One region of the Psychrobacillus sp. NPDC058041 genome, then DNA from elsewhere that is predicted to be linked to it. Evidence: riboswitches for the same ligand, from Rfam matches in the RefSeq annotation. Region 1 holds a riboswitch; the other holds the start of a gene.
The links. Region 1 has a riboswitch for lysine ahead of ACFVR1_RS12420 (transporter substrate-binding domain-containing protein). Riboswitches for the same ligand answer to the same signal wherever they lie in the genome.
Positions count from the first base shown of each region.

Region 2: linked by a shared signal. The riboswitch ahead of ACFVR1_RS15315 (aspartate kinase) and the one ahead of ACFVR1_RS12420 (transporter substrate-binding domain-containing protein) in region 1 are both predicted to bind lysine.

Region 1 is NZ_JBHVRO010000007.1:64,225-76,782, forward strand. It holds gene ACFVR1_RS12410 (methyl-accepting chemotaxis protein) at 1-1,521, shown strand, start outside; gene ACFVR1_RS12415 (purine-cytosine permease family protein) at 2,420-3,820, opposite strand; lysine riboswitch at 4,151-4,334, shown strand; gene ACFVR1_RS12420 (transporter substrate-binding domain-containing protein) at 4,465-5,316, shown strand; gene ACFVR1_RS12425 (amino acid ABC transporter permease) at 5,379-6,137, shown strand; gene ACFVR1_RS12430 (amino acid ABC transporter ATP-binding protein) at 6,160-6,894, shown strand; gene ACFVR1_RS12435 (alpha/beta fold hydrolase) at 7,329-8,132, shown strand; gene ACFVR1_RS12440 (sensor domain-containing diguanylate cyclase) at 8,164-9,156, shown strand; gene ACFVR1_RS12445 (copper resistance CopC family protein) at 9,280-9,822, shown strand; gene ACFVR1_RS12450 (copper resistance D family protein) at 10,051-10,914, shown strand; gene ACFVR1_RS12455 (MFS transporter) at 10,956-12,146, opposite strand; gene ACFVR1_RS12460 (MarR family winged helix-turn-helix transcriptional regulator) at 12,148-12,558, opposite strand, start outside.
Region 2 is NZ_JBHVRO010000010.1:68,016-80,573, reverse strand. It holds gene ACFVR1_RS15360 (endonuclease MutS2) at 1-743, shown strand, start outside; gene ACFVR1_RS15355 (DUF350 domain-containing protein) at 811-1,224, shown strand; gene ACFVR1_RS15350 (long-chain-fatty-acid--CoA ligase) at 1,850-3,544, shown strand; gene ACFVR1_RS15345 (fatty acid metabolism transcriptional regulator FadR) at 3,631-4,212, shown strand; gene ACFVR1_RS15340 (enoyl-CoA hydratase) at 4,231-5,004, shown strand; gene ACFVR1_RS15335 (electron transfer flavoprotein subunit beta/FixA family protein) at 5,033-5,806, shown strand; gene ACFVR1_RS15330 (electron transfer flavoprotein subunit alpha/FixB family protein) at 5,915-6,892, shown strand; gene trxA (thioredoxin) at 6,983-7,324, shown strand; gene uvrC (excinuclease ABC subunit UvrC) at 7,566-9,356, shown strand; lysine riboswitch at 9,397-9,576, shown strand; gene ACFVR1_RS15315 (aspartate kinase) at 9,676-10,893, shown strand; gene ACFVR1_RS15310 (YslB family protein) at 11,631-12,044, opposite strand; gene ACFVR1_RS15305 (succinate dehydrogenase cytochrome b558 subunit) at 12,338-12,558, shown strand, end outside.

The DNA.
Region 1 (12,558 bases):
GCTGTAGACGGTACGGCATTAGAAATGCTACTAACATCTAATAAAAAAATTAAGGATCAATTAAACGAAGATATCGTTTCGTATATGAATGATAATGAGGAATTAATAAAGAAGCTTGAAAATAGCGGTTTATCAAAACCGGCAATGGAAAAAGTTAGCCAATATAAAATTGAGAATGAAAAATACATAGATGAATTAACACAAACAGTGAATTTTGCGATAAGAGGAAATAATACACTAGGTTATGTTAAATATCAGCAAGATGTACAACCATCTCGTGAAAAACTTAATACAATTATGAGTGACCTAGGAAATTATTTAGAGAATCAAGCGGAAGAATTAAATACAAACTCTATAAAGAGTAGCAATACGAGTAAAATAATAATCATTGTAATTATTATACTAGCACTAGTTTTAAAAACTGGACTTGGTACTCTAATTGTACGAATGATCGTAAATCCACTAAAAAGTATCCAAGAACTAATGGTTCAAGCGGAGGAAGGCGATTTAACGGTCGAAGGAAAGTATCGTTCAAAAGATGAGATTGGAGTATTAACCACTTCATTTAACAGTATGATGTCTAGATTAAGAGAGCTAATGAGACAGGTAAATGGTACTTCAGAACAAGTGGCGGCATCGTCTGAAGAATTGACAGCTAGTGCTGAAGAATCAACGAAGGCAAGTGAAGAAGTTGCCTCCACTATACAAGAGGTGGCAGCTGGGGCAGAGCTTCAAGTAAAAAATACAATGGAGAGTACAAAAGTAGTTGAAGAAATGGCTATTAGTATTCATCAAATAGCCTCTAATGCAAAAAATATTTCCTCGAATGCGGTCGAAACTTCCCAAAAAGCAATGGATGGGAATAAAGCAATCCATTCAACTATTGAACAGATGGGTTCGATAAATGCTACGGTTTCTGAGTTATCACTTATAGTAAAAGGATTAGGAGATCGCTCTCAAGATATAGGTAATATAGTAGAAGAAATTACAAGTATAGCAACTCAAACAAATCTCTTAGCTTTAAATGCTGCAATTGAGTCTGCAAGAGCAGGAGAATCTGGAAAGGGTTTTGCTGTTGTAGCAGACGAGGTACGGAAATTAGCCGAGCAATCTGCTAATTCGGCAAATAATATTTCAGAGCTAATAACATTGATACAGCTTGAAACAAAAATTGCGGTTCAATCAATGGATAAAACAACGAATGAGGTTGCTGGAGGAATAGACATTGTCAATAAAGCTGGGGAATCATTCGAACAAATACGCACTTCTGTAGATGAGGTGGCAAAGCAATTACAAGATGTATCTAATAGTGCTCAACAGTTATCAATCGGTTCAGATCAAGTGCTTCAAACGGAGAAACTATTAGCTGAAATAGCAGATGAAGCTGCGTCAGGAACACAAAATGTAGCAGCATCTATTGAAGAACAACTGGCATCTATGCAGGAAATTTCTGCATCAGCCGAATCGTTAGCTAATATGGCTAGCAGTTTACAAGAACAGATAAGTAGATTTAAAGTATAAACAGTGAAATATATGCAAGTTATTATTATATTTGGTTTTTTTGGCGATTTCATCACGTGTGAAATCGTCTTTTTTTAATAGATAAGAAAGCATATGGATTATTGTCCTGCGAAACCAGTGTTCATCGTACTTTAAAGAATTAAATAATACCGTGGATTTCCGTTTTAGGTGGACGCGTTCCGCGGGGGGAGCGATGAGCCATCACCGCCGATACGCGTTCGTTGTGATGGCTCATCTGTCTCCCGACTGGAGTCACCACCTTTCACTACAATCCAGTAAGTGAGTAGTACCTAACATGAAGCATTAGCATAGTTAAATTGAGAAATGGTTGCTTTCTTCAAGGATTTTGTTGCTTTCAGTGTAGAATCTCTTCGTCCACTTTTAAAAGAGTAGGAAAGCATTTTTTCTCTAATTATCCAAACCAAACGCATCATGTCCTCACAAATTCCAAGAGGGCGACGGACAAACATCCGCTACAAGATTACAGAAAAAAATTGGCTCTTGAAGTGACGCAGTCACTTCAAGAGCCAAATTACTACGGTAATAGTGTAGCTAATGTTTCTTCCAAAGCACTCTAGAATTAGTGAAGATCAGATGCACTTAAATGGCGCTTGCATTTTTCTTATGAATGAAGATAACACAATAACTCTTGTTACTTTTAATCGAATAGACGTTAGAAGAATAAATATTGGGGGATGATGTTTTGAGGGAATTAGTAGTGTAAAACCAATCATGTGATCAGCATACTATAAACACAACCTCGAGAAAGAAGCGTGAAAACAGTGTGAAAACGAATTATGTGCCTGAGATTAAAGCAACATGGAAGTAAGTAAATAGAATGAATGGTAAGCTGATCGATTGGTTAGTAACTGAAAAGAGAGAACAAAATGTTTATATATTATGCAATATAGTCATCCTTAGGAATGTCGTTAGGGAGACTTTTACTATAATATTTTCCTTTTGTAGATACTGCTATAATCACAGTGAGTATAGCTGCTAGAATTGCTGCGAAGAATGCAGCGGTACTTTGTAAAAATGATCCCATATAACCTAATGCAGCTATCGTACCTAAACAGCTTGAAATAAGTAAAGATATAACTCCAACGGGATTCCATTTATATAAATATTCTTGTCGGGACTCATAATAGCCAGGCCCGATTTTTAATAGTTTTTTTACAATCATAGCATCACTAACTATTATAGCTGCCCAAGCAAGTAAAAAGACTCCTTGGAATGTCATAGCTGTATCTAAATGATCAACGATACCACCGAGCATTAAAGCCATCGCACATACTCCTGTGACAACAACCCAAAATCGTCTGCCTGGTGTAAATTTGAAGATGTTCTCGAAGAAATTAGAAAGTGATAAGGAACTGCTATATATATTTGTAACATTTATTCTTAGTTGGGTTAGCATAGTGAATAACGCGCCACCAATACCGAGGAGCAGCACGATGTAAACACCTGGATTTGGTTCTCCCAAACGAACACCAAACCATATGCCAAGACCACCCATAACCCCAAAACAGAAGATTTGTGGGATAAATCCTATAGCCACCGATCCTATTTTAATATCTTTAGGTTTAAGGAATCGGGCATAATCTGATGAAAGAAGGGCTGTGAGTCCCATTATTCCATGCTGCATTCCTATACAAAGTAGTAAAGCTTGTCCTCCTATTTGAACTCCTTCAGGCATATACGTCCAAAAAGCTCCTTCATAAACGGAGGGAGTGTGGAATGATATTATTATAGTGATCGTTAAAAAAATAGCTAAAATTGGTAAAGACCACTTTTGTAGTTTATCGAGTTGTTTAATTCCAAACCAATTCAATGGAATAACAATTGATCCGAAGAAGATGATTAGTGCCCATTTTGGTAGGGCGGGGAAGAAGGTGTGAACTGCAGAAACTAAAATCAGGCCTTCAAATGCACAATACATGATGAAGTTTGTTGCATAAATGAAAGAGGTTAACGATGCGCCTATGTAACCGAAACCTCCACCTCTAGAAAATAGATTGACGTTCATACCGGATTTTGCTGAAATATAAGCAATGAAAGTTCCAAGTATACCCGCAACGATTATCGCATATATGGAGGATATGATGGCATTTATGGCTCCAAATTGAAGTGCCATAACGCTTCCCATTTGAAAATAAAAAATTGCCGTTGCGATACCAAAAGTGATATTGGTAATACTAAACCAACCCATCTTCCTTTGTTCTCGTGGCACTCTATCTAATGAATAATCATCTTTCATTTCTTCTGACACTTTGTGATCTGCGACTTGGACAGATCCCATAATATCAACTCCTTTTTTTGTATGATAACATGAAAAACCTCACTTCCATTTATTGTGTATAAATTCGTTTATCACTTCATTCGTTTTCTATTGTATCAGTAATACCAAGGGTTTATCAAACTTAGTGATTCCTGACCTGATGATTACTGGCTATTAAATTTACTCATCCAATAGTGATTTGGGACTTTAAAAAATAGAATAAGAGGGATTGTAGCTATTCTTAGTACATATTTCTCAATGCAGAAATATTGTTTTCTCTTATAGACTAATTGACAGATAGAGTTTGTTATTGTAGACTATGGACAATAATTAAATACAACCTCACTTAATTTGTGGGGTAGAGGCGCGATATTTAACAGTCCTTAGTGGAGTTTGAGAAGCCATGATTCTAGGGAGAAGGAAATGTCGCCGAAGTTTGTAATAAATCTCTGTATTACTTGCTGGGTCTGTAGTGAATAACTGCAGGACTGTCCATTATAATCATCCCGGTTTATAATGGTGTGCTATCTCATTTGGGAAAAGTAGAGGATTTAGGGCAACTATGCATATTGCGACCTGAGTTCATCTCAGGTCTTTTTTTGTATAGATTGTCCTTTTTTCATATCCAAACACATAAACTAAATTTAAAAAGGGGAGAAACAATGATGAAAAAGAAGTTATCAATATTTATTGGGCTATTCCTTACGACAATGTTGTTATTGGCAGGGTGTGGAACAAGCTCAAAGAGTAATGGTTCAGGTTCTTCTAATGGTACAAAAGAAAAAGATACATTTACGATAGGATTAGAGGCTGGATATCCACCTTTCAACTGGACACAAATGGATGATTCTAACGGCGGAGTTAAGCTAGACGGCAATGCAGAATACGCAGGTGGATACGATGTAGAGATTGCTAAAAAGATTGCCGATGGATTAGGAAAAAAATTAGTAATTGTAAAGACAGAGTGGGATGGTCTTGTTCCAGCTTTAACTTCTGGAAAAATTGATGCGATTATGGCTGGGATGTCACCTACAAAAGAACGTAAAAAAACAATTGATTTCTCAAATAACTACTATACATCTAATTTTGTTATGGTAGTAAAAAAAGGCGGTCCTTACGAAGGAGCAACATCTATACAAGATTTTAAAGGTGCTAAAGTAACTGGCCAGTTAAATACATCACATTATGGTGTAATTGATCAAATTAATGGAGTCAAAAAACAAACAGCTATGGATAATTTCCCAGCAATGAGAGTGGCATTAGAATCAGGAAAAATTGATGGTTATGTATCAGAGCGACCAGAAGGAATTAGTGCTTCTTCAGCTAATGAAAACTTTGCGATGATAGAATTTACAGATGGATTTAAAGCACCGGAAGAAGAAACAGCGGTTGCGGTTGGTCTCAGAAAAGATAGTGATTTAACAGATAAAATCAATGAAATATTAGCAAAAATATCAGATCAAGACCGACAAGAAATTATGGATAATGCAATAAAAAATCAACCAGCTGCAGAATAATGATGAGGATAACCGGCTGCAACTTCTAAGCAGTCGGTTTTCATGTTTAAAGGAGGAATATGATGAGTTTCGAGTGGGTAGTTTCAATTGTTACCAATAACTGGCCGATGTTCCTTCGAGGAGCAGGATATACTCTATTAATATCTATCATTGGTACTATAATAGGAGCAGTTATCGGCTTATTGGCTGGTGTAGTACGTACAATTCCTTTGCCTGAAAGAACAGCCAAAAAAATTATATTAAAAATAGTGAATATTATTCTATCTATATATATAGAGTTTTTCCGTGGAACACCAATGATTGTGCAAGCGATGGTCATTTACTATGGATCTATGCTAGCATTTAATATTGATATGAACCCTATTATGGCAGCGGTATTTATTGTATCTATTAATACAGGGGCATATATGGCTGAAATCGTTCGTGGCGGCGTGATATCTATTGAAAAGGGTCAATTTGAAGCAGCGCAAGCAATTGGTATGAATCATATACAAACGATGCTTCACGTTGTATTACCACAAGTGATTCGCAATATCTTACCTGCGACTGGAAATCAATTTATTATTAATATTAAAGATACGTCCGTTCTAAATGTAATTAGTGTATCGGAGTTATTCTTCCAAACGAAATCAATTGCGGGAAATAACTTCCGTTACTTTGAATCCTTTTTTGTAGCTTGTATTTTGTATTTCGTCATGACGTATACAGTTACACTAATCCTACGTTATTTTGAAAGAAGGCTAGATGGTCCTGCGAATTACAGCATGATTGGACAGCCGGCACAAGTCACACAACCAATAAATAATGCAGGAAATCAGTAAACAAAGGAGTTTTTATTATATTATGGAAAAGGTAATTGCAATTGAGCATTTAAGTAAATCCTTTGGGACCCATGAAGTATTAAAAGACATTGATTTTTCGGTTAGTAAAGGAGAAGTTGTATGTATTATCGGTTCTTCAGGATCTGGTAAATCTACTCTTCTTCGTTGCGTTAATCTTTTGGAAAAACCAAGTGGTGGTCAAATTATTTATAATGGAGAAAATATTTTAGATAACAAGCATGATATTCATGCATATCGGACTAAGCTTGGAATGGTTTTCCAACAGTTTAATTTATTTAATAATCATAATGTCTTAAACAATTGCGTTGTTGGACAAGTGAAAGTTCTGAAGCGATCGAAAGAAGAGGCTGAAAAAACAGCGATGAAATATTTGGAAGTCGTTGGTATGTCTCAATATGTAAATGCTAAACCAAGCCAGTTATCAGGTGGTCAAAAGCAACGTGTTGCAATTGCAAGAGCATTATCGATGGAACCAGATGTAATGTTGTTTGATGAACCAACTTCCGCGCTTGATCCTGAAATGGTTGGAGAAGTTCTAAAAGTCATGAAAGAACTAGCTGGAACAGGGCTTACAATGTTAATCGTAACGCATGAAATGGAATTTGCAAAAGAAGTATCAGATCGAGTAGTATTTATGGATAAAGGGGTTATTGCGGAAGAAGGCACTCCAGAACAAATATTTAATAATCCTAACCAAGAACGAACGAAAGAATTTTTAAAACGAACACTAAAGTAGTTGTATAAATAATTCAAATTTATAGGATGATTTTAGTGATAATACTTGATATTTATTGAGCTTCCCTTCAACATGAAGAGGAAGCTTTATTTATTTTCTATTTTAACTAATTGAGTTAATTTCATAAATAGCATTTATTTAAACACGGATAATATTTATTTTATTGATTGGAGCGGCAGGCGGCGACTCCAGCGGGATGAGTGAGACAGATGAGACATCGCAAACGACGCGAATGCGGCGGCGATGGCTCATCGCTCACCCCGCGGAAAGCGTCCGCCAATAGCGGAAATCATGCTAATTTATAAAGATTATTTTATACATATTCTCATATTTCACTTTAATATTGTTCATGTTTATGGTCATAATTATTAATTATGAAATTGATTCAATAGGCACATGTTTAAATAATAATTATTTCTTAAGGAGTTTTATAAATGACCAACGTTTTAGAAAGAAATAATGTAAAGGTATTAGGAGAGGGAGAAAAAACGATTATATTCGGACATGGGTTTGGTTGTAGTCAAAGCATGTGGCGATTTATAGTTCCTTTTTTTGAAGAAAAGTATCGTATCGTATTGTTCGACTATGTTGGATCTGGAAAATCTGATTTGAAAGAATATGACCCAGAAAAATACAATACTCTTTATGGATATTCTTCCGATTTAGTTGAGATTATAGAGGAGTTACAACTTAATAGTATAATATTTATAGGACATTCCGTAAGTTCCATGATTGGAATGCTAGCATCGATTCAATACCCAACCTATTTTGATAAGTTAATAATGATTGGACCATCGCCTCGCTATTTAAATGAAGGAGATAGTTATTTTGGGGGATTTAATAAAAGCGATGTAACAGAATTATTAGATATGATGGAGATGAATTTTGGAGGATGGGCAAGCTTCATGTCCTTAGTAGCGATGAATAATCCAGAAAAGCCAAAGCTAGCGGAAGAACTTGAAAAAAGTTTTCATGCAGTTGATGCAGAGATTACAAGACAGTTTGCAGAAGTGACTTTTTTATCTGATCATCGAAGAGATTTAGCGAAAACTACTGTACCTATACTTATTTTACAATGTTCGGACGACAGTATCGTTCCAATAGAGGTTGGGGAGTATTTGCATAGGCATTTGAAAAATAGTACGCTTCGGTTAATGACGGCAAAAGGTCATTATCCGCATTTAAGCCATCCGGAGGAAACAGCTCTTATAATAAATGAATATCTTATGTTATCTTAAAAGAATCTTATGCTTTAAAAGGATGAGCGAAATGGATAAGAGATTAAAAGAAGCTCCTTGTGGGTATGTTTCTATAACAAAGCAAGGCATGATAATTGAAATGAATCAAAACTTATTAGAAACGGTCGGGTACGCACAGGAAGATTTAATGCATACTCATATAGAGGACATTATGTCTATTACTAATAAGCTTCTATTTCATACATACTTTTACCCATTCATTCAATTGAATGGACATGTGGAAGAGATGTATTTAAGCCTTAAAGATAGTAAAGGACAAGATGTTCCTGTTTTATTAAATGCTAAAAGCTTTATACGCGATGGAATGGAAGTCATAGATTGTGTGTTCATGCAAATGGGAAAACGAATTGATTATGAACAAGAAATTCGTTTTGCCAAAAAGCAAATGGAAGAAGCACTTCGTGAAAAGAATAATGCGCTTATTAAGTTAGAACAGCTTCATATGGAAGTAGAACAAAAGCAAAAACAATTGATTCAGTTAAATGCCAAATTAGAGAAACATGCTATAACTGATTCACTTACGGGATTAAAAAATAGACGATTCTTTCTTGAAAAGCTAAAAGAACAAATGGATCTATTTGAAAGAACTAATTGTTCTTTTTCTTTATTAATTGTTGATATCGATTTCTTTAAAAAAGTGAATGACACATGGGGACATCAAGTTGGCGATAGTGTGTTAGTAAAGGTAGCAGAAATCATGGAATCACTAGTTGAAGATGAAAAAGATGAAATGGTTGCTAGATATGGCGGAGAGGAATTTGTTTTATTATTACCGCAAACGAACAAAAAAGAGGCGAAAGAAAAAGCTGAGAAACTTAGGAATGCAGTTCAAAATGCGGAATGGGAAATTAGCAAAATAACAATTAGTATAGGAGTTACTACATCTATTTTGGGTGATTCTGACACTACGATTATAGCTAAAGCTGACCGAGCACTATATATTTCAAAAGAAAAAGGTAGAAATCGGATGACTTATTTAGAAGAGATGTTACAAGAGGAATAGTTTAATGGAAAAATGAGGAGACTGAAAAGAGTCTCTTCATTTTTTCGTATTTAGAGGTACTTCATACTTTTATCACAAAGAGTAGTTATAATAAGATAGTGAATTTAATTTAGGAGGATTTTTATGAAAAAGATAATTATTATTGCATTTGTTTTTATGTTTACATTTGCGAATAGTGCTTTTGCACATACAGGTTTAGAGAATTCCAATCCTGCAAATGGAGAAGTAGTGACGAAAGAACTGAAGGAAATTACGTTAACATTTGAAGGTAAATTAGAAAAAAGCAGCACATTTGACTTAAAAAATTCAACTGGCGAAAAAATTCCTGTAGACGATATTACAATAAATGAAGAAAAACTGACCGGTACTATATCTACTACTCTACCTAACGGAAGTTATGAAATAGACTGGAACATTGTTGGAGCAGACGGACATCAGATCGAAGGGAATGTACCTTTTACCTTAGAGGTTCCCACGTCTTCTGAAACACCAGTGGAAGGTGAAAAAGTAGAAGAAGCAAATACAACTCCAGCACCAGCTGCTACTCCAACAACAGTAGAACAGAAAGAAGAAGTTAAATCATCTTCCAATGTAATTCCTTTTGTTGTTATTGGATTAATTGTAATCATTGGTGGAGTTTTCTTCTTGTTACGTAGAAAGAAATAATATAGATTCATGATTACAATTAGTGAAATTTTAGTATATCTTTGTTTTTCTCTTTTAATTGGTAGTTTTCTTATATCGTTTGTTCCGAGCAATTTGAAACCAGAAATATATGTTCAGAGATGGTTACAAGTTATTGCTACGATAGGAATTGCATTCTTTTCTTTTATTCCAATTTTACTACTAGTCTTAAATTTGAGTAGAGGAAATGATTTTGGGGGAACACTTCAAATGGTTCTTTTTACGTTTGAAGTAGGTAAAGCGTGGATTTTTACTTTTATAGTAGCTACTATATTATTCATCTTTCTTCTATCGTTTAAGGATCAAACAAACCGTAAGTTTCTGATTGTGGGGCTCATCCTTACCTTTCTCTTAATATTAGGGTTAGGTTGGGCAAGTCATGCTACTTCTATTGAGCACTTGAAAGGGTTCATTACACATACAACTCATTTTACAGCTGTTACGGTGTGGATTGGTATTTTACTAATGGTGAGTTGGTTTTCAAAAGGTACTTCCAATTGGTTGAACTTTTTAAAATGGTTTACACCAGTTGCTGCTGTATGCTTCGGCATAACGATAATTTCCGGCTTGGTGCTCATGACATTTGTAGTCGATTTTGCTTCCTATACCGACACTTGGATGCTCCCATATGGACAACTTTTGTTAATCAAACATCTATTAATCATTCCGTTACTTGTGTACGCTACTATAAATAGTATATTCATTAAAAAGAAACTACAAACAGACCTAAGCTTTAATCCTAAACCTTGGACGAGAGTAGAAAGCTTAGTAGTGCTACTCATTTTTTCTGTAACTGCTGCACTAGGTCACCAATCACCACCAAGTGAAAGTACATTTAAAAATGAAGGTCCTTCAAAACTATTTAGCTATTTTTATCAAGGGCAGAATCTACAAGCATTTCATGTGGAACTTACATTAAATGCTACGGGATTATCCTTATTGATATTATCAATACTTTTCATTTGGTTGACTATTTATGCTTTTCTTAAGAAAGCACCAGCCTTTACAACTTTCTTACTAAGTATTCTATTCGTATTTTCTGGCTATTTAGCGTTAATATGGAGTATAAAATAATAAAGAGGCTTTCCCATAAAGTGGATAGCCTCTTTATTATTTTATTCTGTAAGAGAATTTGCTTTTTCTTTTCGTCCATGCAAGAAGAAATATGGAATGATTGTAATGATAGCAAATACACCCAAGATTACAAACAACGTACTGTAGCCAGTTAAAGGAATAATATATCCAAGTACATATGGACCGAACCCGAGTCCTGCATCAAAGAAAATAAAGAAAGTGGAAGTTGCAAGCCCAATACGATGAGGAGGGCTTTGCTTTACAGCTACCGCTTGAGTAGTAGACTGCATATTACCGAACCCAAGACCAATAAGTACACCTGCTAATAATAAAGTGAAGCTAGTGCTTGCTGTACTTAGGAGTATCATACCTGCACCTAGAATAAAAAAGGCTGGATACATAATATAGTTTGCACCTTTGACATCCATAAGACGACCAGTAAATGGGCGCGATACGAGAATTGCGATAGCGTATACAATAAAGAAGAAACTTGCTGCATTCACTAGGTCAACTTCAATTGCATAAAAGTTGATAAAGGAAAGTACACTAGAATAACAAAAAGCAACCGCTAATGTAATAAACGCAATAGGTAGTGCCTTTGGTTCTACAAAGTTAGATAGTCTGAATCCTTTTGTTTCAGCAGTTTTTGTTATTTTGTCAATGGCAGGGACGTATAGGAAGAACGAAGTAATGAGACTAAATATTCCTAATGCAAGGCAAAATCCAAAAATCACGTGGAAACTTGTATGCTGACTCATATACAAGCCGATGAAAGGCCCAATTGCAGTAGCAAGTGTTGCACTCATACTATAATAACCAATACCTTCACCTTTTCTTGTCGTTGGAATAATTTGTGCAACAATCGTTCCTGTTGCCGTACTCGCTATCCCTAAAGTTAAACCATGAAGAAATCGATTTATTAGTAAGAAAGATAAACCCAGGTTTACAAAATATAGGGATGTCGTTAGCGTAAATAGAGCTAACCCAATAAACAATGTTTTTTTGCGACCAATCAAATCAATTACACGTCCGATGAAAAGACGCCCAATTAAAGTTCCGATGATAAAGATTCCGGTTACTAAACCTGCTTGACTTGTTGAAGCCTTGAATTCATTCACCGCATATACTGCAATTGTCACCATTAATAAATAAAAAATTAACGTTATTAACAAGTTAATGGAAGATACCACGATAAAATCTTTCGTCCATAGTTTTGGTCTGGATTGATTCATATTATTTAGCTCCTAACTCTAGAATGTTATTCCGTATTTTATCCATAACCTGTATTACTTTTAGTTGATCCTCATCAGATATCCCTTTTAGAATATTTTGCTCGTATGCATCAATTGTTACTCGAACATTTCCATAAACATTTTTTCCAAGTAACGTTAGTTGCATTCTTTTTTCCCGCTTATCTTGACTAGATAGCTGCTCAACATATCCTAATTCTTCTAAACGATTAATCGTTCTCGTAATCGTTGGCTTTTCTACACCTTGATAATTGGAAAGCTCAACAAGTGTTGCAGAACCATTATTGGATAAATAGAACAAAATAGTCCACTGCGCTCTATATAAATCATGCTTAGCTAGTTGGATATTCAAATGATTTTCAAATGGACGATACAGCTGAATAAACTGTTGAAA
Region 2 (12,558 bases), on a different contig from region 1:
AAACTGAAGATAAGTTAGAGGAAGCGCGATTAGTAAAAGAAGAACTAGAGCAAAAACTTGCACAATTAGACCAAAAGAAAGAACAATTAGAGCAAAAAGCAAAAGAAAAAGCCAAGAAAATAGTAGAAGATGCTAGACGTGAAGCAGATGAAATTATTCGTGAGTTACGTAAAATGCAAACGAATACACATCAATTTATAAAAGAACATGAGCTTATAGATGTAAAAAAACGCTTGGATGAAGCATTGCCGAATAATCCTGTATTGAAAAAACAAAAGAAGCTTAACGAGGTCTCAAAAGAACTGAAAGTTGGAGACGAAGTAAAGGTGATAAGCTTTGGTCAAAAAGGAACTTTACTGCAAAAGCTATCGAAATCAGAATGGTCTGTTCAAATCGGTATGTTAAAAATGAAATTAGACGAAGCAGACTTAGAATTTATTAAACCGGAAAAGCAAAAACAAACGGTATCTGTAAATTCGGTTCGTGGGAGAGATTCCCATGTGAAGTTAGAACTTGATCTTCGTGGAGAGCGGTATGAGGACGCAATTATTCGAACAGAAAAGTATTTAGATGATGCTATACTTTCAAACTATCCTCGCGTGTCTATTATTCATGGTAAAGGTACTGGTGTTTTAAGACAAGCCATTCAACAATATTTGAAAAATCATTCTCGCGTTAAAAGTTATCGATATGGAGAAGCCGGAGAAGGTGGGCACGGGGTAACTGTTGTTGAATTAAAATAACAGTCGAGTTTTGAAACTTTTTATTTGTTAGAACGTAGAGTAAGAAAAGTTTAAAGGGGTTTTTAACATGGTACTTTCTAGTTTTTGGTCAAACCCATTAGTAGATTCTGCTGGTTATTTTAGCGTTGTGGTTTTATGTTTAATTGTTTCCATGGTTTTGTTCGAAATCGTTACAAAATACAAAAACTGGGAAGAGATAAAAAAGGGGAATGTTGCAGTAGCAATGGCAACTGGGGGAAAAATTTTCGGTGTCTGTAATATATTCCGCTATTCTATTGAACAACATAATTCATTATTTGAAATGATAGGTTGGGGACTTTTTGGTTTCACATTACTAATTCTTGCGTATTGGTTATTTGAGTTTTTAACGCCAAGTTTTCATGTGGACAAAGAGATTGAAGAAGATAATCGTTCGGTAGGGTTTATTTCTCTTATAATTTCAGTAGGTTTGTCATTTGTCATTGGAGCAAGTATTTCTTAGGAGAGATAACAATGGAAAAATTATCGAAAGTATTAATTGCTGTAGGTATATGTTTTGTACTAGTTGGAATAGTATATATAGTAATGAATTAAATAATAGTATTGAGTGAATTAGTAAGATACAATTCTCAGACTGTAGACATCCTCGACAAAAATCGAAGTTGCCTACAGTCTTTTTCTTTCAAAATGTAAAGTAAGAAAGGTGAGTAGGAAAAAGAAACTCGTTTTCCGTGGACGTACCTAGCCTCCAAATGTTTTCGCTTGAGGGCACTGAAAATAATCGTAACAAAGACGTTCCTCTAAAGATTTAGCGCCTGGCAATCGCTTTCCGCGGGCGAGCGACGAGCCTCCTAGGCCAACACGATGTTGGTCGTGAAGGCGTCGCCTCAGGGCGAGGCGCCCTTAGCCTTCCTTCGTATTTTTCGTTTCGTGCGGGGTCTCGTTAGTCCGTTCTTCCTCACGAGTCTAGCATCTTTTTCTTCTATGTCTTTATCAAGTAGTGTACTGCAATGGTACCAAAACAATTACAGAATAAGGCTCTCGAATAAATTGAATTGTCATTCATTTTTATTTATAATAAATAATAGGAATATTCATACAATTATATTATAGAGGGGGTTTTAAAAATGACAGAAAAACAGTGGCTTTCCAATTATCCACCAGAGATACCACATACGCTCAACTATGAACATATACCCGTTCAAGAATACTTAACTAGGGCGTATAATAAGTTTCCTTCCAAAATTGCGATACATTTCATGGGTAAAGATCTAACTTACGAAGAACTGTATGAATCATCGTTGAAATTTGCAAATTACTTACGAACGCTAGGAGTGCAAAAAGGTGACCGGGTAGCAATTATGTTGCCGAATTGTCCACAAGGAGTGATAGGTTACTACGGGGCGTTATACGCTGGAGCAATTGTGGTTCAAACAAATCCATTGTATACTGAAAGAGAAATTTCTTATCAAATGAAAGATTCTGGTGCGAAAGTAATTTTAGCATTAGATATCCTTTTTCCAAGAATCTCAAAAATTTTAAAAGAGACAGAATTAGAGAACATTATTATCACTGGGATAAAAGATTATTTACCTTTTCCAAAAAACAAGATATATCCTTTCATACAGAAGAAGCAATATGGATTTAGTGTGAAAGTAGAACATAGAGGAATGAATCATTTATTTCCTGAAATAATGAAAGTTGCAAAAGCGGATTCTATTAATCTAACATTTGATTTTGAAGATGATATTGCACTTCTTCAGTACACAGGTGGGACAACAGGATTTCCAAAAGGTGTAATGTTAACACATAAAAATCTAATCTCTAATGCATCCATGTGTAATGCATGGCTATACAAATGTAAAGAAGGGGAAGAGAGTATATTAGGTATACTACCATTCTTTCATGTATATGGGATGACTACTGTATTAATCCTATCTGTAATGTTAGGAAATAGAATGATATTATTACCTAAGTTTGATGTAGAAACTGCCCTTAAAACGATTGATAAACAAAAACCCACTTTGTTTCCAGGTGCTCCAACTATTTATATTGCAATCTTGAACCATCCAGATGTTCAAAAGTACGATTTATCTTCAATAGTTGCTTGTCTAAGTGGTTCAGCTGCATTACCATTAGAAGTGCAAGAAAAGTTTGAGAAAGTAACTGGTGGTAAATTAGTAGAGGGTTATGGACTAACAGAGACCTCGCCCGTTACTCATTCAAATTTAATTTATAGTAATGAAAGAGTCAAAGGTTCTGTAGGAATACCATGGCCAGATACCGACTCTGCTATTTTTGGAATTGATTCTTCCGTGCCATTACCTCCTGGAGAAATAGGAGAGATTGCAGTAAAAGGACCACAAGTAATGAAAGGCTACTGGAATAGGCCTGAAGATACTGAAATGACTATGCGCGACGGATGGTTGCTAACAGGCGATTTGGGGTATATGGATGAAAACGGTTTCTTCTTTGTGGTTGATCGTAAAAAAGATATGATTATTGCTGGAGGATATAATATTTATCCTAGAGATGTAGAAGAAGTTCTATATGAACATCCAGCCGTTCAAGAATGTGTAGTTGCAGGAGTTCCAGATCCATATCGTGGTGAAACTGTGAAAGCTTATGTTGTCATCAAAGAAGGGGCAAATATTACAGAAGAAGAATTAAACATATTTTGCCGAGAAAATCTAGCTGCCTTTAAGGTTCCTCGAATCTATGAATTTAGAACAGAACTACCAAAAACAGCGGTAGGAAAAATTTTAAGAAGAACTTTAATAGAAGAAGAAAAAGTAAAGTTAAAACAAATAGTTAACAGTTAAATGATGATTGACATAATAAAAAATTAAATATAATATAAAAATATGAATGAATAATCATTCATATTTTTATTTTGGTGGTGTATTCATTGAAGAAAGATAAACCTAAATATAAGCAAATTATCGACGCTGCAATCATTGTTATAGCAGAAAATGGTTACCATCAATCACAAGTTTCTAAAATAGCAAAGCAAGCTGGCGTAGCTGATGGAACAATCTATTTGTATTTTAAAAACAAAGAAGATATATTAATCTCCGTTTTTGAGGAAAAAATGGAGATGTTTGCTGAAAATTTAAATGAAATTGTCAAAGAAGATATTAGCGCATCTATGAAGTTGTTCAAAATGATTGAGAACCATTTTAGTGTTCTTGCTAGCAATCATCATCTAGCTACTGTTACTCAATTAGAGCTACGACAATCGAATTTAGTATTAAGACAAAAGATTAATTCAATATTAAAGACTTACTTGATTTGGTTAGATGCTATATTAAAAGAGGGGATTGAAAATGGAGAATTTGATCAATCCATCGATATTCGCTTAGCAAGACAGATGGTTTTTGGTACAATTGATGAGACGACTACAAGCTGGGTTATGAATGAGCATAAATATGACTTAGTAGACCTTGCAGGAAAAGTACATCGTCTATTGTTAAAAGGTATCAAAGCTTAGCAAAGGGGAAGTGAACAAATGGAGTTTTTATCATGGACTATTGAGGATGGAGTAGCAACTGCTACAATTAATCGTCCGCCAGCAAATGCATTGGCACGAGGGGTTATTTTAGAAATAAATGATATGCTAAATGCTGTTGAAAAAGATGAATCCGTACGAGTTATTTTATTGAAAGGTGAAGGAAGATTCTTTTCTGCGGGAGCAGATATTAAAGAATTTACTTCTATTTCTACTGGGGCAGAATTCTCCGAGCTATCTGCTAGTGGGCAATCTATTTTCGAAAGATTGGAAACGTTTTCAAAACCGGTGATAGCTGCGATTCATGGAGCAGCACTAGGGGGCGGACTTGAATTAGCGATGAGCTGTCATATCCGACTTGTTGCTGAAAATGCTAAACTTGGTCTTCCGGAATTACAATTAGGATTAATACCTGGTTTTGCTGGAACCCAGCGTTTGCCTCGTTACGTTGGTTTAGCTAAAGCAGCTGAAATGCTTTTAACAAGTGATCCTATAAGCGGGATAGATGCTGCCGCATTCGGTCTAGCTAATCATGCATATCCAGAAGAAGAGTTGTTTGAACGTGCGCAGGAACTAGCAAAAAAAATTGCGAAGAAGAGCCCGGTTGCTGTTAAGGCAGCACTTGAGATGCTTCAGTTCGTTAAACCTGCCTCGTATCATGACGGAGTTAAAGCAGAAGCGAATGCTTTTGGAACGGTTTTCGTTTCGGAAGACGCTAAAGAAGGAATATCAGCATTTTTAGAGAAAAGAGATCCCGTTTTTAAAGGGAAATAATAATATAATGCATTGGGAGGAATTCTAGATGAATATTTTTGTATTAGTAAAACGTACATTCGATACAGAGGAAAAAATAGTAGTAAGTGGCGGTAAAATCCAAGAAGACGGAGCAGAATTTATCATTAACCCTTATGATGAGTATGCGATTGAAGAAGCAATTCAAGTCCGAGATGCTCATGGTGGAGAAGTAACCGTTTTAACAATGGGCGGTGAAGACGCGGAAAAACAATTACGTACAGCATTAGCAATGGGTGCTGATAAAGCTGTTCTTATTAATACAGAAGATGATTTAGAAGAAGTAGATCAATTTACTGCTGCTCAAATCATTTCTGAATATTTAAAGGATAAAGATGCAGATTTAATTTTAGCTGGTAACGTTGCGATTGATGGTGGTTCAGGTCAAGTTGGACCACGTGTAGCAGAATTATTAGGTATTAATTATGTAACAACAATTACAAGCCTTGAAATCAATGGAACTAATGTGACGATTAAACGTGATGTAGAAGGGGATACAGAAATTCTAGAAACATCATTACCATTGTTAGTTACTGCTCAACAAGGTTTAAACGAGCCACGCTATCCTTCTTTACCTGGAATTATGAAAGCTAAGAAAAAACCTCTAGAAGAAGTAGAACTAGATGACTTAGATATTGATGAAGATGATGTAGAAGCAAAAACAGAAACAATTGAGATTTATTTACCTCCTAAAAAAGAAGCAGGTAAAGTATTAGAAGGAGATTTAGCTGACCAAGTAAAAGAATTAGTTCATTTACTTCATTCAGAAGCAAAAGTGATTTAAATTTTCTAGTGCAGAAGCCCCCAGATCAAAAATGGAGGGATGAATGCCGGGTCGCTATGGCGTAATTGATTCTAATTAAAGTTACATTCAAAATGGGAGGAAATTAACATGTCTAAAAAAGTATTAGTATTAGGAGAAGCACGTGAAGGTGCTCTACGTAATGTTTCATACGAAGCAATTGCTGCTGCAAAACAAATATCTAGTGGCGGTGAAGTAGTTAGTGTTCTTTTAGGAGATTCAGTGAAGGATTTAGCAGGCGGATTAGGAAAATATGGTGCAGACCGAGTTATCACTGTAGAACATCCACATTTAAAACAATACACTTCTGATGGATACGGACAAGCGCTACTTGCTGTAATTGATCAAGAAAAACCAGAAGCAATTGTATTTGGACATACTGCACTTGGTAAAGATTTATCGCCAAAAGTTGCTAGTAAATTGCAAGTTGGTTTAGTATCCGATGTTACTTCCATTGAGGGTGAAGGCGATGCTGCTATATATATTCGCCCGATTTACTCAGGTAAGGCTTTTGAGAAAGTAAAAGTGAAAGATGGAATGGAATTTATTACAATCCGTCCAAATAATATTGCACCTCTTACAAAAGATGAAAGCAAATCAGCGGATGTTACTTCATTAACTGTTGATATAACAAACTTACGTACAATCATTAAAGAAGTAGTTCGTAAATCTTCTGAAGGTGTTGATTTATCAGAAGCAAAAGTAGTAATTGCAGGTGGACGTGGAGTGAAGAGTGAAGAAGGTTTCGAGCCTTTAAAAGAGCTTGCCAAAGTACTTGGTGGAGCAGTTGGGGCATCACGTGGGGCGTGTGACGCAGATTACTGTGATTATTCTTTACAAATCGGTCAAACTGGTAAAGTAGTAACGCCAGATCTTTATATTGCAGCTGGAATATCAGGTGCTATCCAACATTTGGCAGGAATGTCAAACTCGAAAATAATCGTAGCTATCAATAAAGATCCAGAAGCAAACATCTTTAAAGTAGCTGATTACGGTATTGTTGGAGACTTGTTTGAAGTAATTCCTATGCTTACTGAAGAATTTAAAAAACTTCAAGTAAATGCTTAATAAGATACTTGGCTCTATTAAAAAGAGCCAAGTTCTTTTCTTTCAAGCTAAAATGTAGAAGTAGTTATTTTAGTCTGATATAATCAAAACATAGTTAGACTAAGGAGGAATTTTAAAATGGCAATTGTTCACGGAACAGATCAAACATTTAATCAAGAAATAGAAGAAGGTTTAGTATTAGTAGATTTTTGGGCAACATGGTGTGGCCCATGTAAAATGATTGCTCCTGTATTAGAAGAAATGGATGCTGAAATGAGCGATAAAATAAAGATAGTAAAAGTAGATGTTGATGAAAACCAAGCAACTGCAAGTCAATTCGGTATTATGTCTATCCCAACTTTAGTATTATTTAAAGATGGTCAACCAGTAGACAAAGCAGTTGGTTTCCAACCTAAAGAAGCTTTAGTTCAATTTGTAGAGAAAAACGCATAATAATAAACCGGGTCCTAAATGGTGCCCGGTTTTTTTAACTTAATTCAGTCAAAGTCATCCACTTCTATAAGAGGTTAGATTAATATGAAGCATTTACACAATTCAGCAGGGGTGATTCCTTGGCTTAATAAAGTTAAAGCCTCCGACGGATGTCACAGATTTTGGAAGGAGTTCACCTAGCAAGCTAGGTGCAAAATCTGGACGCAAATAAACCAAGGCTAATTTGATAATAGGTGATATTATGAATGATTTAATTCAACAAAAATGTGCAATCCTACCGGATCAGCCGGGATGTTATTTAATGAAAGACCGACAAGGAACAATAATTTATGTTGGGAAAGCGAAAATATTAAAAAATCGTGTACGATCATATTTTACTGGTTCTCACGATGGAAAAACACAAAGACTTGTCCAAGAAATAGTTGACTTCGAATATATTGTTACATCGTCAGAGTTAGAAGCATTGATACTTGAACTTCACCTTATAAAAAAACATGATCCGAAGTACAATATTATGCTAAAAGACGATAAAACGTATCCATACATTAAAATTACAGCCGAGAAAAATCCTAAACTTATTATTACTAGACAAGTAAAAAAAGATAAGGGTAAATATTTCGGGCCCTATCCTAATTCTCATGCAGCTCATGAAACGAAAAAACTACTTGATCGATTATATCCTTTACGAAAATGTCAAAAGTTGCCGAACAGAGTTTGTTTATATTATCATATGGGGCAATGCTTAGCTCCCTGTGTGAAACAAATCGAGGATTCCGTTTACACTGAAATAATTCAAGAAATTACTAGTTTTTTAAATGGCGGGCACTTACAAGTTAAAAAAGAGTTAACGGAAAAAATGCATGTAGCGGCTGAAAGCTTAGAATTTGAGCGTGCCAAAGAATATCGAGATCAGATCTCTCATATCGAACTGGTGATGGAAAAGCAAAAAATGACGATGAATGATTTTACAAGTCGCGATGTATTTGGATATTCAGTAGACAAAGGTTGGATGTGTGTCCAAGTTTTTTTCATTCGTCAAGGAAAGTTAATAGAACGAGATGTGTCTTTATTTCCGATCTATCGAGATCCGGAGGAAGAGTTTCTTACGTTTTTAGGGCAGTTTTATGCAAAAGTGGAACATATTAAGCCGAAAGAAATTTTCGTGCCAAGTAATACAGATTTGCATTTGGCAACGGAACTTTTAGAGATGAAAGTAATTATTCCTCAAAAAGGGACAAAAAAGAATTTGGTCGACCTTGCCGAAAAAAATGCAATATTAGCCCTAAAGGAAAAGTTTCATCTTATCGAGCGACAAGAAGAAAGAACAATTGGAGCTGTTCAAGAATTAGGGGAACTTATGGGGATTGCTACACCAAATCGAATAGAATCGTTTGATAATTCCCATATTCACGGCACGGATGCAGTTTCGGCTATGGTAGTTTTCGTCGATGGAAAGGCTTATAAAAAAGACTACCGAAAATATAAAACGAAAACTGCTGCTAAACATGATGATTATGGTGCAATGCGTGAGGTAGTTCGGAGAAGATATACCCGTGTTTTAAAGGAAAACTTACCACTGCCAGATTTAATAATAATTGATGGTGGAAAAGGACAGATAGAAGCTGCCAGAGAAATTGTCGAAGATGAACTTGGGTTAGAAATACCTATTGCTGGGCTTGCAAAAGATGGTAAGCATCAAACTTCTCAGCTATTATTTGGTGATCCGATGGATATTATCCCTATGAAACGTACAAGTGAAGCGTTTTATTTATTACAACGAATTCAAGATGAAGTGCATCGTTTTGCGATCACCTTTCATCGTCAACAACGAGGGAAACATACTATTGCATCTTCCTTAGATGGTATTGAAGGTATAGGACCAAAGCGAAAGACGTTATTATTAAAACATTTCGGTTCGTTGAAAAAAATGCAAGTAGCTACTAAAGAGGAATTTATAGACGCTGGACTTCCAGAGAAGTTAGCAGACATAATGGTTAATCATTTTCAGAAAAGTTCATTGTCTTCTGAATAATGTTGTGGTATGGTTGAAACAATTTAATATTCACTTAACAAGTGAAGATAGAGGTGCGAACTGATAAGAGTACTTAACGGGAGGATGAAAAGATCCTGTAATCGTTGAGGAAAGGATCATTCGCCGAAACATAGAAAAGCTTTTCCTTTTCTTATGTTGGTTCTGCATTTAATAAATGTAGAATTGTCAGAATGAAGTATTCTGGAGGGCTATCTCACATGGACAATTTTTTGACCGTGTATGAGACAATGCTTTTCACAATATGTGAAAAGCATTTTTTTATCTTTAGCTTATCATTGAAATTAGGGAGAAGATGTTCATGAGCAAAATTGTAATGAAGTTTGGTGGAACGTCGGTTGCAACAACCGAAAAAATTGCAAATATTGCAGAGCGCATAAAACGTGAGAAAGAAAAAGGGCATGATATTGTAGTTGTTGTATCCGCTATGGGTAAGGTTACAGATGATTTAGTTGGTTTAGCTTATGAATTGTCTGAATCACCAAATAAAAGGGAAATGGATATGCTACTATCCACAGGAGAGCAAGTAACCATGTCTTTGCTTTCAATAAAATTAAATTCAATAGGTATAGATTCTATTTCTTTAACCGGTTGGCAGGCAGGTTTACAGACAGATGAAGTACATAGGAATGCAAAAGTAGTTAAGTTAGAGGCATCTAAAATTTTGAACCTGCTTTCTGATAATAAAGTGGTGGTCGTTGCAGGCTTTCAAGGTGTGTCCGAATATGGAGAAGTTACTACTCTAGGTAGAGGCGGCTCTGATACAACTGCTGTAGCTATTGCTGCTTCTATTGAAGCAGACATTTGTGATATATATACAGACGTAGATGGTGTATTTACTTCTGACCCTAGGTTTGTTTCAAATGCTAGAAAGTTAACGCAATTAGAGTACGATGAAATGCTTGAATTAGCTAATTTAGGGGCAGGTGTTTTACATCCGAGAGCAGTAGAGTTTGCTAAAAATTATAAAATCCCTTTACGAGTACGCTCAAGCTATAACGAAGAAGAGGGAACCATTTTAAAGGAGGAAGTAGATGTGGAAAATAACTTAGTTGTTCGTGGGGTAGCGTTTGAATCTGATATTGTACGTTTAACAATAGAATATGATGTTCCATTTAATGGTTCATTGGCATCTATATTTACTACCCTTGCAGCAAATCATATAAATGTGGATATTATTGTTCAATCAATTGTTGATCACGTAAAGCCTGCTGTTTCTTTCTCAATAAAAAAAGAATCGTTAGCGGAAGCAATAACCGTTTTGGAATCCAATAAACAAGTGCTAGGATTCACTTTTGCAGATTTTGAAGTTGGGCTTGCAAAAGTGTCCATTGTTGGTTCGGGAATGGTTTCTAATCCTGGTGTTGCAGCACAGATGTTTGATCGCCTTAGAAAAGAGAATATTCCAGTGAAAATGGTAAGCACATCGGAAATAAAAGTCTCTGTTGTCGTACCTCAAAACGAAATGATACAAGCTGCAAATGCTTTGCATGATGAGTTCGGGTTAGCTATTGTTTAATTAGAAAAGCGCAGGTACACTTTAAGTGCAACTGGTCGAGTGATTTGAACTAGACATAAGTTACACTTTTAACGAAGACTATTAAAGAGGATCTGGAAGCGACTACTTCGCTTCCAGATCCTTTTTTTGAAAGAAGTAAATGCAGTATTGCCCAGCGAAACCTGTGTTCATAGTACTTTAAAGAATTAAATAATACAGCGGATTTCCGTTTCAGGTGGACGCTTTCTGCGGGGTGAGCGATGAACCATCACCGCCGCTTGCGCGTTCGTTGTGATGTTTCATCTGTCTCACTCATCCCGCCAGAGTCGCCACCTTACACTACAATCCATAAAGTGGGTATTACATAACAAGTAGTTCTCAAACTAATGATCATAGGATTTAAATGTCATATAGACTTAGAGAAAAATAGGAAGTATCGTTTATTATAGTAGTGAAGCCGCGGACGAAATTGTATCTTCGTCCGCTTTTAAACGAGTATGAAAGTATTTTTTCTCTAATTACCCAAACCAAACGCATCATGTCTTCACAAATTCCAAGAGGGGGACGGACAAACATTCGCCACAAGATGACCGAAAAAATGGATCATGAAGTGACGCAGTCACTTCACGATCCATTACTCTTACGTTAATAGTGTAGCTAATATTTTGTCCAATGCAATCTGGAAACAGTAAAGATAAGATGCATTTAAAGGAAGCTAGCCTTTTTCTTAATAATTTTCTAGCAAATATCTGTCAATTTTAGATAGTTGCTTTCAAATCCCATTTGATATGGAATGTAACAACTCCATTTTTCTTTACTTGTTCGTCAAAGCACTCTGCCATATATCCACCAATTTTTTGTTGTTGTTCAGCTAAAAAACCAGCTTCCAATCGATGACTTCTACTAATCCCACTTTGTGGCATATTATACGTCTCTAAAGTATAGTAAGCGGAATCCTTTGCTGTTTTTTCCAATTGCAAAGTACCCCAACCAGCTTCGTGAAAGAATGTCATTGCTTCCTCCATAGTATATAGTGGAAACTTTCGGGCAAGATCCTTACCAGCCCAGTATAAAATATCTTTTTCATGTTTTCCGAGAATAGAAGCAAGAACGTGATCTCGTATTAATTCATATCCAAAGGAAGTTACATGTGAATGTTCCTTTTCATTCAAGTAGCAACCCTTCTTTCTAAAAGGAAATTTCTTTTGTTCTTGTTTATTTTATCAGAAAAAATTTCAGTTGGTAAAGGAATTGTTTGTGAAAAATTAAACGAATCATTATTAAAAAATGAAGCCTTTAAGATTTATAGAAAAAAATAAAGATGCCTTGACGCTCTAAAATGATGAGAGTACAATGGATATGTCATAAATACGTAACATGATGATGTGAAAAAGTAATGTACACAATTGCTTTTTTACAAAAGTATTCAAGAAAGCCAAACGGAAAATTGAGGGGGGCAACTGTTTTGTCGAAAAATCGCGAATTTTACTGGCGTCGATTACATTCACTTTTAGGAATAATTCCTGTTGGTTTGTTTTTGACGGTACATTTAGTAGTAAACCATTTTGCTACAAGAGGAGCAGATGCATTTAATAACGCATCGAATTTTATGGAAAGTTTGCCGTTTTTGCTTATAATGGAAATCTTCATAATTTATTTACCATTATTGTTCCACGCATTTTACGG